Regions from separate parts of the Corynebacterium sp. 22-2729 genome, predicted to be linked through region 1. Evidence: predicted binding sites of a transcription regulator. Region 1 holds the regulator's gene; the other holds the start of a gene.

Region 1 (8,055 bases):
GCGGAAGGATCCGTGCTCCGCGGCCCTGCGGCGATCGTGGCTTGGGGCCAGACGATCCTTTAGTGGCCTCCGCAGCCACAGCTGCCGGAGCCACAGGCTCCGCCACACCCGGCGGCATCGACTGTGCTGGCGGTGAACTGCACGGTACCTGAGACGATCAGCGGTGACGTGGCGCTAGCGGGGTTTATGTCCTTACCTACGGCATCTGCTGGTAGCACGACGGTGAACTCAAAAGGCGAGCTTACAGTCGCAGTCCAGAACTCTTGCCTGGTCAACGCATTGACCTTCTTGACCCATTGGGAAGCTTCAACAGCAATCTCCGCCGTTGCGTGAGGAGGCGTAGCCGGAGAATTGATGTCTTTGAGGCCGCTTGAATCGACCACGCCGACCTTGAGGCCGCCGTCCTTGGCGAACTCCGTGGAATCCGCGTAGACCCGGACGGAGCTGGCCAAAGCCCCAATCTGGAACTGGTGGTACTCCAACGAAGGGGCGTCCACAAGTAACGGGCCCTGAGCGATCGTTGCTGTAAGGGAAGAGATAGTGGGAGCTTGCTGCCCAGCGATCTGCAACATCGGACTGTCGTCAACCACATCGAGTACTCCGATGATGTCATTCAGCATCGAGAGGTGAGCAGTGGTGGCAGCCCCGCCGGAGTAGCTGGCGAAGGAGCCGAAGGGCTCGACGGCCAGGACGACCATGCGGGCGCCTGAGGGGTCATCGAACTGCAGAACCTGGCCGCCGCGAACCTCGCCTGATACACCGAGGCTGCCGGAGCCGTAGGCGGCCTCCAGCGCTTCTTGCCACTTCGGGAAATCCATGCCAATGCTGCGAAGTTCAGGAATCATGCAAACCACTCTAGTCCGCTGCACCAAATTTCCTATTTAGTGCCCCTGACAGGTAAAAATAGTCCTTAATGACGGAACAGACCGAACACACTACACACTCCTTCGCCCCTATACCTGACCCCACAGTCGGCGAGCTCGATCTCGAAGCACGCTCTAGCCTGCGGCGGCTTTCCCGCGGCGTAAGCACCTACACCGACGAGCAATCGGACGGCTACGACGTTGAGTACCGAAAGCTCAGACTGGAGAAAGTCGTGCTGGTCGGCGTGTGGACCTCTGGCACGATTGCGCAGGTGGAAGCGAACCTAGAGGAGTTGCGCGCACTGGCGGAAACAGCGGGCTCCGAGGTGACGGAGATGCTGTACCAGCGGCGCGACAAGCCGGATTCTGGCACCTATATCGGGCGCGGCAAGGTCGAGGAACTGAAGGCTGTCGTATTGGAGACCGGCGCTGATACCGTCGTCTGCGATGGTGAGTTGAGCCCCGGCCAAATGATCGCGCTGGAAAAGGCGCTCGACGTCAAGGTTATTGACCGTACCATGTTGATCCTCGATATCTTCGCCCAGCACGCGAAGTCCAAAGAGGGCAAGGCACAGGTAGCGCTTGCGCAAATGGAGTACCTCATTACGCGCGTTCGTGGTTGGGGCGGTGCGCTTTCCCGCCAGGCCGGTGGACGCGCTGGCTCCAATGGCGGTGTAGGTCTGCGCGGTCCCGGTGAGACGAAGATCGAAGCCGACCGTCGCCGCCTGCGCTCCGAGATGGCGAAGCTGCGCAAAGAAATTGCTGCAATGAAAACCTCTCGAGAGGTAAAGCGCGAGCGACGCGATGCTTCTGCGATTCCGCAGATCGCGATCGCCGGGTACACCAATGCTGGTAAGTCTTCGCTCATCAACGCATTGACGGGTGCGGGAGTACTGGTAGAAGACGCACTATTTGCCACCCTGGATCCGACCACCAGGCGGGCAAACCTGGCTGATGGTCGGTCCGTGGTTTTTAGCGACACGGTTGGATTCGTGCGTCACCTCCCCACGCAGTTGGTTGAAGCTTTCCGCTCGACCTTGGAGGAGGTTCTGGCAGCCGACGTGGTTTTGCACGTTGTGGATGGTTCCGATCCTTTCCCACTGGAGCAGATCAAGGCTGTGAACACAGTGATCGGCGGGATCGTCGAGGAATCCGGACAGGAGGCGCCACCGGAAATTCTGGTGGTGAACAAGATCGATACCGCGGACCCACTGGTGCTCGCCGAACTACGTCACCGAGTGCCGGATGCCGTCTTTGTGTCGGCGAAAACAGGTGAAGGGATTGCCGAGCTGGAGGCTCAGCTGGAGTTGTTCCTGAATTCCCTGGATTCCCATGTCACGTTGCACGTGCCTTTTGACCGCGGCGATATCGTGGCCAAAGTCCACGAACTGGGAACGGTAATTGCAGAGGACTATGACGCAGAGGGAACGAAACTAGAGGTTCGTTTGCCGAATGTAGTGGCAGGGGAGTTGCAGGAGTTCAGAGCCGCAGACTAGCTGCCAAAGCTGACGTCGATACCGAGATTGCGCAGCTCGGAAACGTAGGGCTGCGGGGCGTCCTCGTCGGTCACGACGGCACTGATGTCCTGGATAGTTGCGAAGCTCACCAGATAGTCCAGGCCAAACTTCGTGGAATCGCACAGAGCGACTACGCGGTCGGAGTTTGCCACCATAGAGCGCTTGATTGCTCCTTCTTGGGCATCGGGAGTGGATAGCCCATGATCGATAGTAAGGGCATTGGTTCCAATGAATGCAACATCGGCATGGAGGACGCCGAGGGCGCGGGTGGCAAGGTCGCCAACGACGGCCTGAGACAGGGCGCGGACGTGCCCACCGATTAGTTGGACATCGCAACGGGGGGATTCCGCCAATGTGGTGGCAATAAAGAAAGAGTTCGTGACGATATTGAGCTTCGGTGCCATCAGCTTGGGATCGTTTGTGGCATTGGCTTCGGCGATGGCCTCGGCAAAGACGCCCGTGGTGGTACCTGCATCGATGAAGATGGTGCTGCCTGTTTCCGGAAGGAGCTTTACTGCAGCTTGGGCGATTGACCGCTTGGCTCCGAGAGATGCCTTTGAACGTGTGGCAAGAGTGGTGAAGTCTGTACGGAAATCCTGCGCCGGAACCGCTCCGCCGTGGATGCGGAAGAGCTCACCGCCGTCAGAGAGAATCGCGAGGTCGCGGCGAATTGTTTCCGCGGTGACGCCGAACTTCTCCGCCAGTTCATTCACAGTAACCCTGCCGTGAATGGCGGTGAGGGAGGCTATTTGACGGCGCCGTTCTGCTGATTCCATAGGCGCTACTTTAGTGCCAAGCGGGTCGGAGACGGCGGCGTCAGAACCAATAGGGGGGAGTTAAATCTTGCGCAGAACCGCTGCGACCTTACCTAGGATGGTTGCTTCCTCGGCAGGGATAGGTTCGAACAGGGGGTTGTGGGGGATAAGCCACAGTCCGTCGGCATCCTTTTGGAACTCCTTTACGGTGGCCTCACCGTCGATCATGGCGGCGACAAAATCGCCGAACTCGGCGACGGCCTGGGAGCGAACCACGACCCAGTCTCCGTTGAAGATGCCGGCATCATGCATAGACTCGCCCACGACCTGCAACAAGAAGAGCTCTCCGTTACCTACCAACTCCTGTGGTAGTGGGAAGTGAGCCTCAACATTTTGCTCTGCAAGGATCGGGGCGCCAGCGGCGATCTGCCCCACAACCGGGACGTAGGTGGCCTCTGGCATGAGCTCTCCCTCGTCGGAAGTCGGGGGCGGAGTAGCTGCTTGCGGCGTGGGTTTAGTCTGGGCCGGGAGTTGCACGCCGTCGAAGGAGCGCACATCAACCGCGCGAGGTCGCTTGCCATCGCGGCGTAGATGTCCGCGCTTCTCCAGCTGGGTGAGATGATAAGAAACCGATGACGTCGAGTGCAGTCCTACAGCATCGGCAATTTCGCGAATACTTGGCGGGTAACCGCGGATGACCGTCGAATCGCGAATGACTTCGAGAATGCGGCGCTGGCGAGTGCTTAGGGCTGGCTTCTTGCCGTCCTTCTGAGCTTGCTTCTCCGCACGCTTGTCAGCCTCGGACTTCGGAGGACGCCCAAGCTTAGGGCGAGGGGAAGGGCTTTCGGTGGGTTGGTCGGTGGACACGGTTATACCTCATTCCGGCGGGGTCTCTTTATCGGTATTTCGCGATCTGCATCCACACTACCCGAAATAGAACGCATTTCTAGTATATGTGTTCGAAAAAGTTTAGATTTGTCTAGACATGTTCGAACATGCGTGCTAAATTTTGTGCTGTGTTCGAGATTCGAACAGATGATCTAGAAACCAGAATTTTTGAAGTTCCCTGTCGGGCGTGAATGGTTCACTAGGGCAACAGCCAAGGGAATAAGACGTAGGCGCTAAGGCGCTTTGCTGATTGGCCTTACGTCGCATTGTAAAGGAGTAGCCACATGACCACCTCGATCATTCGTCCCGCAACTACTGTCCAGTCTGCATCGCATGTCCGTGTGCTTCCTGATGATCGGGTTGCGCCACTTCGTAGGCCTCAAGTTCTTAAGCCTAATTGGGAAGCACTGGATTCTAGGGGTAATTCGAACACCTTTGGGTATTCTTCTGCACCTGTTGCGCGTTCGATTCCGCGCCGCAAGATGGATCGCATCTCCGGCGCAAACGAATGCCTGTTCGACAATCAAATGGGATGGGTAGATAGAGTTCGCGCACGAACGGAGCGAATCATTCACTCGCCTGGTGGAACCGCGGTCTCCCTTGGAGTGATGTCCACGCTGCTTGGGTTTGCGCCTCTTCTCATCCCATAGTTCAGCTTCTGTGTCGGGGGAGGGGCGACTAAGCTGAGAAGGGTGTTGTGCCCCTCCTGTAGCTCAGATTCATCCCGCGTTGTTGATTCGCGATCCATTGAGATGGGTGTTTCTATCCGACGTCGTCGCGAATGCAGTCAATGCCAGACCCGCTTCACCACTATTGAAAGGTCTGTTCTGTTGGTAGTGAAGCGCAATGGAGTGACCGAGGAATTCAGTAGAGAAAAAGTTATCAAGGGCGTGCGTCGGGCATGTCAGGGGCGCGACGTCTCCGACGACGCATTAAAGCGTCTGGCACACGAAGTGGAACAAGCCGTTCGAGTGACACATGGCTCCCAAGTACCCGCAAACCAGATCGGCCTGGCGATCTTGGATCCACTCCGAACCTTGGACGAGGTGGCTTATCTGCGTTTCGCCTCCGTGTATAAGTCTTTTAATTGTGCCGAAGACTTCGAGCAGGAAATCGAATCGCTGCGTGCCCACCGCCAGTCTCTAGCCCAGCATCCTGAAGAGTCTGAAGGCGACGACAGCTAACGGATCTTCTCCAATTTCTTACGGATACGCTGCAGGGATACCGAATGCGCTGTGCCTAGGTTCTGCGCAAAGAGGCTGACTCGAAACTCCTCGATCATCCAGCGCACCTCCTTGATCTGTGGGGAGACAGCCCTCGCCGTTGGGAGCCGCTTCTTCGTCTTTTCCAAGAGATCAAAAGCCTCTTGAACCTCTTCGTCCAGATCCTCTTCCTTGTCTGGATCCGTCTTCATCATTTCCAATCGGGCGCGCATGGCCTCTACATAGCGCGGAACGTGGCGCATGTGCTCAATGCCATTGCGGGCGATGGCATGCTTGCCCAGGAAGAAATCGAGTTGCTTACGCATATCTTCAATGGCATCTCCCGACCAGCCCTTCAGTTCCGCTGACATGTCCGCAACGGCCAGCACAGCGGGTGCGAGGGCTACTACGTATTGCCGCACGCGTCCGGGTCCCTGAGAGCGAGCTACACCCACCACCTCTTCGCACTTTTCTGGGTCGCGCACCACCGGCCCCAGCTTCATAAGCATGTCTCGGCAGGCCAGAGCCACCACATCGCTGACTAGCCCATCGACGCCCCCGTCGATCTGCTCCATAGCCACACGTTGACGTAGCGGCAAGCCCTTGATCATTTGCTTTGGGGATATCGTACAAGCGTTGACCATCATGTTCAGCACGGTCGTAAACTGCTGCCCATCCGCAGCTTGCTTGGTGGGGAAGGCTTTCAACGTCACGCCACTGTGTGAAGCGACGATAGCGGGATAGGTGTGCAGAGTTTGCCCGTCGACCACCGTTTCCACTGTCTCGGGAAGCACTCCGATGCCGTCTACTGTCCATGCCTCGGCGGTAGCCAGCACACCGCTCGACGTGCCGCCACGCTTCTTTTGTCGCTGAGGTGAATGCTGTGCAGCATCGCTGGGAGCTGCAGGCTTCGTCCGAGCTGCCGCCTGAGCAATCGCAGAAGTGACCTGGCCAGAAAGTTTGTTCTGGAGATATTGCAGGTCACGAGACTTCTCGATCACCTTTCCCCGCCGGTCAATGGCGGCAAATTGCATACGCAAGTGCTCCGGGACTCGGTTCCAATCGAAGTCCTGAGCCGTGATGCCCCGGCCTCCTAATTCGCGTAAAGCCTCTGCAAGTGCAAAACCAAACTCGCCGTCGAAGGGAACCATCTTCTTAAGGGCAGCGGCAGCAAAATTGCTGGCTGGCACGACGCTGGTGCGCAGTGGCTTCGGCAAGGAGCGGATCAGTGCGACCGCGAGTTCCTCACGCATACCGGCGACCAGCCAGCGTGTTTCGGGTTCGGAGACATTCGCCAGCAGCGGCAGGGGTACGCGCATGGTTATTCCATCGTCGGGGTCTCCCGGCAAGAACACATAGGATAGCTCGAACTCCAAGCTGCCCTGGCGCCACGCATCAGGGAACTCGTCGGCGGCCTTGGCAGCCTCTTGCGAGTCGATTAGCGCCTCAAGGGTGAAGTCCAACTGGTGTGGATCCTTGTGGCGAGCTTTCTTCCACCAAGAATCGAAATGTCGAGAGGAGACGATCTTCTCGGGCAAGCGGGCGTCATAAAAATCAAAAAGAGCTTGATCGTCGACAACGATATCGCGACGACGAGCCTTATCCTCCAGATCAGTAGCTTCGGCCAGCAGATTTTGGTTGTGGGAGAAAAAGTGGTGGCGAGTCTTCCAATCTCCCTCCACGAGGGCATGGCGGATAAAAAGCTCGCGGGCCAAAGGCCGATCCACCTTGGAGGCATTAACCATCCTGTCCGCGACAATGGGTAGGCCCAAAAGCAGAACCTTTTCATGCACCATTGCCGCACCCCGCGAGGAGGACCACACCGGCTCGGAGTAGTTGTACTTCACCATGTGTGGAGCAATTGATTCGATCCAGCTGGGGTCAATCGGCCCCACTGTGCGGGCAAAGACCTGCGACGTTTCCACCAGCTCCGCGGCCATAAGCCACTGTGGGGGCTTCTTTGACACATGCGAGGAGGGGTGCACGACGAAATGTGAGCCGCGAGTTCCGGTGAACTGTTTGGAATTTCCCTCCCGCATTCCCACGTGGGTGATCAGGCCGGTAAGAATTGACTGGTGTACCAGGTCCTCGTCGATAGCTTCTGGTTCAAAGACGAGCTCGCGCACGTGGCGAATATTCGGAATCTTCCAGCCGAGATCTTGCACGACGGAGAGCATTTGGCGTACCAGATCCATCCATTCGCGCACGCGAACATAGTGAATGAACTCGCGCTGGCACAGCTTTCTAAACTTATTGGCCGAGAGATCCTGACGCTGTTCTTGCAGATAATTCCACAGCTTCAGCAGGCTAATAAAGTCGGAGTTCGCCTTGAAACGCGCGTGCATTTCATCGGCCTGTTGCTGCTTTTCCAAAGGTCTTTCGCGCACGTCCTGAATCGACAGTGCGGAGATAATAACCGCGATCGTCTCAATGATGTTCTGCGCATGCCCCGCAACCAACATGCGGGCTAGTCGCGGATCGGTGGGGATACGCGCCATGTCCCGGCCGATGTCTGTTAGCGTTGCTTCCTTTGTTGACGCCAACGCTCCAAGCTCCTGGAGTAGTGCTACACCGTCCCGGATCGACTTATTATCGGGTGCTTGAAGGAATGGGAAGCGTTGAATATCACCCAACCCAAGGGCGGCCATCGACAGGATGACGCTGGAAAGGTGAGTGCGCAGGATTTCCGGATCCGTGAACGCCGGACGAGCCTCGAAATCCTCCTCGGAGTACAAACGAATCGCGATGCCGTCGGCAATTCGACCCGAGCGACCCGAGCGTTGCTTGGCGCTGGCCTGGCTGATGGGCTCCACCGGCAAGCGCTGTACTT
Region 2 (8,055 bases), on a different contig from region 1:
GCCCCCGGGTTAAGAAAAAGTTCAACCCATTTCGGTTGCGCCTCGAGAGCAAGAAGTTGTTTTCCTAGTAACTTCGGGGGGAGTTGCAGTGTTAAAGGAAGGCAGGATGACGTCTCCGTACATCGATGAGGAGCGCTGGCCGCACCTCGTGGCCACTCCACAGGCACGCTTTATGGGCCGCCGCGCCGAGGCTGTTACCTCGCGCTTGGAAGCGCTGCTTTCCTCTCATGGTATTTCTCTGGACGCCGGCACGGTGCCGCACATGGTCGTTCGAGACGGCCAGGTGATCGATCGAATGGTTGCGGAGGGGTGGCTCGGTCTAGCGGAGGGCTACATGGCCGGCGAATGGACGGCTGAGCCTCTCCCGGAGGTGCTGGGGGCGCTTCTGGATAGACCCTTCGAGGGCAAAATGGGAGAGTTCCTCGCTCGCCGCACGCCCAGGCGCCGCGGTCCCGTACCGGGCGAATTGCCCGAGGCGCTCGTTGAGCTTTATGCGGGCGCTACCCGGGCCACTGGTGCAGCGCAGTTCAGCAGCGCCTCGCGTACAAGCGCCCACGACCACGGGATCGATTTCACCTGGTTCGGCGACCCCGATGATGTAGATCGCCGGGATCTCGACGACGCCCAGCGGCGTCGTATCACGACCATGCTCGACGAGGCCGAGGTCGGCCCAGGCGACCGCGTATTGGAAATGCCGTCCTCCGGAGGCCAACTGGCAGTACAGGCCGCTCAGCGCGGCGCACGTGTGGATGTGCTGACCAGCGACGAAGACCACGCCGATGCTGTGCATGCCCGTGTGCGGGCCGCCGGGGTAGGGGGTGCGGTGAATGTGGAGGTTATCGCCGGTCCAGTACCTTCCCCCCGACAATGGTCGGGACGCTACGAGGCCATTTTCTCTGTTGAGCGCATGGAGACTTTGGGGCTGGGTGGCCTCAGCCACTACCTGAAGGCAGTGGATCGCATGCTGTCCGACGATGGTCTGGCAGTAATCCAGTCAATCGTCGCCACCGACGAGCTGCGCGAGACTGCCAAGGAATCCCTAGACGTCATGCGCGCATACGTATGGCCTGCACTGGAGTACCCCACAGCCCAGCAAGTGCGCGAAGTTACCGCAGAGCACACTCAACTTGCCGTTGTCGCAGAGAACAACCTGAGCGGCCACCTACGTGCGACCTTGCCACTGTGGCGCGCGAACTTCCTCTCCCGCGAACGCCAAGCCGCCGCAGCGGGCTTCGACCCAGTCTTCCGCAGGCTCTGGGATTACCAGCTGGCGCTGCATGAGGCTCTGGCAATCACGGGGGATATCGGCTGCGTCCAATTTGTTTTCGCGCCGAAGTAGTTTTCCGATTTTCCCTCCGGAGATCACCGGATAGTTTTAGCGTAGTAATAACTATTCGTGTTTGACCTTCGAGAGGATCCCTCCTGTGACTACTCCCACCAACCCCGATGTCATCATCGTCGGCGCCGGTCTAGCCGGCCTTGTCGCTGCCTATGAGGCGCAGAAGTCGGGGCTGAAGGTCCTGATCCTGGATCAGGAAAACCGTAACAACCTGGGCGGACAAGCTTTTTGGTCGCTGGGTGGCCTGTTCTACGTGGGCAGCCCGGAACAGAAGCTGATGGGCGTAAAGGACTCCGAGGAGCTGGCCTGGCGCGACTGGGAGAACTCAGCGCAGTACGACGATTCCAACAACGACTACTGGCCCCGCCGTTGGGGTAGGGAATATGTCCGCTTCGCCGCGACGGAAAAGCGCGACTACCTCAAGGCTCTCGGTCTCAACGTTCTTCCCACCGTCGGTTGGGCCGAGCGCGGCTCCGGCGACGCAAGCGGCCACGGTAACTCCGTACCGCGTTTCCACCTCACCTGGGGTACTGGCCCTGAGGTCGTTCGCGTTTTCCGCGAGCCCATTGAAGCCGCCGAGGCTGAGGGCAAAGTCGAGTTCCGCTTCCGCCACCAGGTCGACGAACTCATCCTAGAAAATGACGCCGTCGTCGGCGTGCGCGGCAGCGTGCTGGAACCGAGCGATTTGGACCGCGGCGTGGCGTCATCGAGAAACACCGTTGGCGAATTTGAGCTGCGCGCACGTGCGGTGGTCGTGACCTCCGGAGGAATCGGCGGCAACCTGGATCTCGTACGCCGCGCTTGGCCGACCGACCAGTGGGGGCCGGTGCCGAATGACATGGTTACCGGCGTGCCCGCCCACGTAGACGGCCGCATGATCCAAATCTCCAATAATGCCGGTGCGAACCTGGTGAACACCGACCGTATGTGGGCGTATACCGAGGGAATGAAGAACTGGAACTCCATCTGGCCTGGCCATGGCATTCGCATCATCCCTGGCCCGTCCTCGCTGTGGATTGATGCGACCGGCAAGCGATTCCCCTCTAACCTCATCCCAGGTGGCGACACAATCTCCACCATGAAGCACATCGGCACCACGGGCCACAGCTACTCTTGGTTCATCCTCAACAAGACGATCGCCGACAAGGAATTCATTTTCTCCGGCTCCGAGCAGAACCCAGATCTGACCATCAAGAAGGTCAAGAACCTGCTGTCCAAGGTAGGCCCCGGCACGCACCCCGCGGTCAAGGCCTTTATGGACCATGGCGAGGACTGGGTGGTCGCCGACGATCTCGGTTCCCTGGTTGAGGGTATGAACGCCATCGCCGATGACGATGCACCCGCCCTTGACGTACACGATCTGCGCCGCATCATCGAAGATCGTGACTCGCAGATCGACAATAACTTCAGCAAGGATGCGCAAATCAACTACATCCGCACTGCCCGCGGGTACCTCGGCGACAAGATTGTCCGCTGTGCCGCGCCGCACCGCCTACTCGACGAGTCGAAGGGGCCGCTTATCGCCGTCAAGCTGCACATCCTGACCCGCAAGACCCTCGGTGGCATCGAGACCGATCTTTCCGGACGGTGCTTGCGCTCTGATGGATCGGTGCTGCCTGGCCTCTATGCCGCAGGCGAGGTCGCCGGTTTCGGTGGCGGCGGTATGCATGGCAAGAATGCCCTTGAAGGCACCTTCCTCGGAGGCTGCATCCACTCCGGCAAGCGTGTTGGCGAGAACCTGAAGGCGACCATTGCTGAGCTCTAGTCAGTGGCGCACCGCTGCATGGCGTGCCGGTGCTCATCAAGGAAGAAGTTGATGTCCGCGGGGTGCCCACGACCTACGGCACCAATGCCAACCCCACGCCCGCGGCCTCCGACGACGAGATCGTCCGCCGACTCCGTGCCAGCGGTGCGATCATCCTGGGCAAAACCACTATGCCTGCCTTTGGCGCTTTCCCTTTCACCGAGTCGGAGGCTCGCGGTATCACCCGCAACCCGCACAACCCACGCTTCACCCCAGGCGGCTCTTCCGGAGGCTCCGCGGCGGCCGTTGCCGCTGGATTGGTGCCCTTCGCCGTTGGTGGCGACGGCGGCGGTTCTATCCGCATCCCCTCGGCCCATTGCGGTCTCTTTGGCCTCAAACCCGCCCGCGGTACTCTCCCCGGTGAACTGTGGTGCCGCCTCGGCACTGCTGGCCCCATCGCCCGTACTGCACGCGACTGCGCCCTTCTTTTTGACGCCCTATCTGGCTCCGAAGCCACCGAATCTGAGGTGGCGTCATTAAGGATTGGCGTAAACCTCCAACCGGCAACGCCACTGACCCCACCACACCGCGACCATGTCCGGGCAGTACGCCGTGTTGCCGATCAGCTGCGAGGGCTGGGACACACCGTGAGCGACTATGCGCTGCGGCACAAGGATCCGACGGCGGCTTTCGTCACGCAGTTTTTCGCGGGGATTCGGGAGGAGATCGCCGGGCTGGAGTATCCCGACCGCATCGAGGGGCGCCACAAGGTTACCCACCTGGCAGGTGCATGGGCACAGGGGCCGGTGCTGCGTTGGGCGGAGAAGTTCTCCGACGAGCTGGGGGAGGAACTGGACCGTGTGTTCGAGGACGTTGACGTGCTCCTTACACCAACGGTGGCCTCGCGCCCGGCGCGCGCTGGTGTGCTTTCCGGGAAGGGGATGTTGGCGGCACAGATCGCGAGTTTGCCCTCGGTTGCCTTCACAGCGCTGTGGAACGTTTCCGGGCATCCGGCGATGAACATCCCCGCAGGTAGAGGAAGAGATGGCCTGCCCGTTGGTGTACAGCTCGTAGCACGCGACGAGCGGCTACTTCTTAACCTTGCCGCTTCATTATCCGCGCCATAGCTTCCGTCATGACGCGCCGTGGCATGCGCTGCGAGATGCTTGTTAGCACCTTGTTGCGCGCGCCCGCGACTACCGACGGCGGCGGCGACTTGCGCAGCAGTGCTTCGATTCCCGCCGTCACGACATCGTGGCTGCTCATGCGCTTGAGCCCGCCGTCGGCTCTGTCACTGCCGGCGACTCGGAAAAACTCCGTCTCGGTTGGCCCCGGGCACAGCGCCATGATTCGTACGCCAGAGCCCTTTCGCTCAGCGTATAGGCCTTCGGTAAACGACAGCACAAACGCCTTCGTCGCACCATAGACCACCATGCCAGGGGAGGGCTGGAACCCTGCAATGGATGACACATTGAGGATGAACCCATTGCCTCGCTCTTCGAATCGTGGCAGAAACATGTGAGTCAGCTCCACTAGTGCGTGGACATTGACCGCGATTTCTGCGCGCAGGCTATCTGTCGGGATATCACTAAAAGACTCGTAGTTCGCGAAGCCTGCGTTGTTGATCAGCGAGGTTACCGTGATCCCGCGCGTGGACAGCTCCCATGAAATCTCGCCGGCCACGCCATGTTCGGATAGATCCTTCGCTATAACTTCGACCTTGACCTTGTGACGCCTCTTAATTTCGGCCGCAATCTTTTGCAGCCGATCCTGACGGCGTGCGACCAGCACGAGATTCGCGCCCTTTGCTGCCAGCTGGGAGGCGAATTCTTTGCCTAGGCCTGAGCTGGCGCCTGTGATGAGGACGGTTTCCTGTGAGAGGTCTAAAGTGCTCATACCTTCATTTGTACATGAATGTCGGCGGGCTGGAAGGTTGGCTTTCTAATTAGAAAACGCGTTCTACTTAAACTAAAGAGTTAGCATTTTTTTTGGTAAAGGTATTGACTAATGTAGAACAGGTGTTCTAAACTATTGTTAGTTCACCAAAAGGGGATGTGTATGACCACCACACTCACCACTGCCAATACAGTCACAAGACCTCCCGATACTGCCGAGCCTTACTACCGCCTTGCGTGTTCCGATGACCCGTTGACTGTCACATCGCGGTCATTGAACCTGACCCATTTGACTATGGTGGAGCAGTCTACTCCGACGCTCGACGACCTCGTTCCGGATCATGTTTCCAAGATTGCGGTGCGCTTCGGTATTAGCAAAGTGGTAGCTACCAACTATGCTGACGCAGGCCTGATGCTTCAGGCTTTCCCGCGTATTCACGAGCTATTCCGGTGCGGAGCATTTTCGATTCGGCACATACAGCAGGTCACCGAAGCGGTCGAGGCAGTCGCGCCCGGCGAAAGGGCTGAGGTGGAAGAAGAGATCCTCAAGGCGTTGAGCCCCACCCGCCCGAATCAGCAAGTGCCCACACCACGAGCGGTTTACAACAAGATCAAAGCAGCCATTGGCAGGCCGGATGACATTCCGCCCATGGATACAAACTCTCCTGAGCTTTTTATAGACCGCAGCAGATGCGAAACAACGGTCTTTACCCTGACCGTTCCGCGGCTGAAGGGCGTGGAGTTGCACAAGGCTGTTAAGGCGGCCTCTAAGAAGCACGGCTGCACAATGGGTGAGGCCTTTCTGGCGATGCTCGAACAGAACATCACCACCGAGGTCACTTTAAACCTATATAAGGCCGTCGACCCACAACCCGGCGGGGTATTCGCTGAAGACCATTGGTTGAGCGACGTTGCCAGCCGTAAGTGGCTCGCGAAGGTCACTCACCTGGCAGCCCCCGGCTATACCGCGACGAAGGGCTACCAGCCGACGGAGCTGCTGCGGGCGTCAGTAACCGGGCGTGATGGGCACTGTCGCTTTCCGGGGTGCGACGTTCCGGGATACGCCTGTGATGTCGATCATGTGCATCGCCACGCGAATGGAGGGGCGACGACCACTGCGAACATGCACCTGCTGTGTCGCACGCATCATCGCTTGAAAACAGCTGGCACTTGGGACGTTGAGCTGCATGCGGATGGCACGGAGGTGTGGACTTCTCATGGAGACGGACACGAGATCGTGACCGTGCCCGGCGGGCCGTTGGCTCGCGAGACTTTCGCCGAACGGGGTGTTCGGAAAGCGCGGGTGGCGCGCACATTCAGCGAAGAGGAACCACCATTCTAGTTTTTACTTTGAGGAGGTCACAGGCAGCACCATCACAGCACCGACGATGCAGATGATGCTGCACATAAGGAACATTCCCGGATAGTCGAAATGTCTTAGGGCAAGGGCGGCCAGACCGCCGCAGAACATGTTGCTCACTCCCTGGGTGAGCGACATGAGTGATACGTCGCGCGCGCGGTTCTTCTTACTGGGCAGCGACTCATTGACCATGGCCTGATCCACGCTGCTGAACACGCCCCAGCTAATCCCCAGCAGTGCCGCCGCGACATACACGAGACCCATGCCGCTGGCGACCGTCATCAAGCCCGTGGCCATGGCGACTCCGAAAGCGGAAGTGATAACCAGAATCTTGCGCCGTCCCAAGCGATCGGAAAGATTGCCGCTGACGATCGCCGTGATGATCGTGAACACCGCATACAAGACGGTGAGCGCCAGCACGCCCGCATCCGGATCCGGTACGCCGATGTGGTCGCGCAGATAATACAGCAGATAAAACAGGCTCGTGTAGTTGGCGAGGTGGATGACAAAGCGACTGCAAAAGACCAGCCAATAGTTGCGATACGACCCCTCATCGCCGACCGTCACGGACAGCGAATTATGCGGTCGGACGTGTACATCAACGCGGCCGCGCCCGACTGCGAATTGGAAGATGAAAAGAAGGGAAATGACGCCGACAGCCCAGTACGCCTGCTGAATCGGCAAAGCCGTCGCAACCGCGGTTCCGCCGACAATTCCAAATGTGTATGTTGCGCCCACGATTCCGGAAACCAAGCCGAACTTCTCCTGCGGCACGACATCAGCGGTGACCGTCATGAGGTTATTCGTTACGAAAGCAACGAACACCTGCACCAGGCACCACAGCCCAGTCAGAACCCAGAAGCTGGGAGTAAAAGACATCAGCAGCAACCCCAGGGTGGCCAGCGGTGCCGCCAATAACACCCATGGCAGGCGCTTACCCCAGCGATTCACCCAAAACCAGCTGCGGTCTGCAATATAGCCGGTCAGCAGGCTGGAAACGACAGCAGTGGCTCCGCCCAGCATCATCATCAGAGCCAGGGAATCTTCCTTGGTATCCGGGCGCAGCTGGATCATCTGCAACCCCAACAAAAGCTGCGTCGGTCCAGCCCAGGAAAACACTGAACCGAAAAAAGCAATGCCGAACTTCCAATAGAACAGCCGCGGCTCGCGTTCGGCGGCGGTGAGTGTTTGCAACATTAGTGGCCTTCCTCCCGGAACTTCGCATCAATTTCTGGGGTAATAGCACCCTCGCGGATCAGTTCCTGCAGCAGTCGCCCCGCGGGTTTGACCTGCCGTTCTATATCCACCACACCGAACTTCTGCGCCATGCCCTCCGACCACTCCCAGTTGTCGACGAAGCACCAGTGGTAGTAGCGCTCGACCTCGGGCATACGGGACAGCTCCGCCAGGTGGTCCAGAATGAAAGCGCAGCGGAAGCGCTCGTGGGCATCGGCAGTGCCGTTTTCCGTGATCCACACGGGCAGCTGGTAGCGGCGTGCCAATTCGCCGGAGACCTCGGCAATCCCCGGCGGGTAGATCTCCCAGCCGAGATCATTGGTTGGGGTGCCGGGGAACGTGGCGTCAGAAAAACCGCGAACCGCAGTGCGCGAGTAGTAGTTAATGGCGACAGCATCGGCGAAGACCCCGCCGCTGGGAACCTCGATGTCTGGGCGGCCGAGTAGGGGGTGGAAACGCCCCTCGAAGAACGCGGGTTCGA

Evidence for each region. Region 1 encodes LexA, which represses DNA repair genes until DNA is damaged. Its sites were predicted from a motif close to CGAACANNTGTTCG; they were not measured.
Region 2: ACUY2T_RS04355 (HNH endonuclease signature motif containing protein) is a predicted target of LexA. The motif match lies at 5,095-5,108, and genes of this name have one in related genera.

Annotation. Positions count from the first base shown of each region.
Region 1 covers NZ_JBRBCA010000010.1:63,290-71,344, forward strand. Annotated here, with positions in the region: gene dapF (diaminopimelate epimerase) at 1-63, shown strand, start outside; gene ACUY2T_RS08415 (hypothetical protein) at 60-845, opposite strand; gene hflX (GTPase HflX) at 914-2,359, shown strand; gene ACUY2T_RS08425 (DeoR/GlpR family DNA-binding transcription regulator) at 2,356-3,156, opposite strand; gene lexA (transcriptional repressor LexA) at 3,217-4,002, opposite strand; gene nrdR (transcriptional regulator NrdR) at 4,716-5,207, shown strand; gene hrpA (ATP-dependent RNA helicase HrpA) at 5,204-8,055, opposite strand, start outside.
Region 2 covers NZ_JBRBCA010000004.1:156,530-164,584, reverse strand. Annotated here, with positions in the region: gene ACUY2T_RS04375 (class I SAM-dependent methyltransferase) at 107-1,339, shown strand; gene ACUY2T_RS04370 (FAD-binding dehydrogenase) at 1,425-3,104, shown strand; gene ACUY2T_RS04365 (amidase family protein) at 3,119-4,210, shown strand; gene ACUY2T_RS04360 (SDR family NAD(P)-dependent oxidoreductase) at 4,179-4,979, opposite strand; gene ACUY2T_RS04355 (HNH endonuclease signature motif containing protein) at 5,142-6,320, shown strand; gene ACUY2T_RS04350 (MFS transporter) at 6,324-7,535, opposite strand; gene ACUY2T_RS04345 (glycoside hydrolase family 1 protein) at 7,535-8,055, opposite strand, start outside.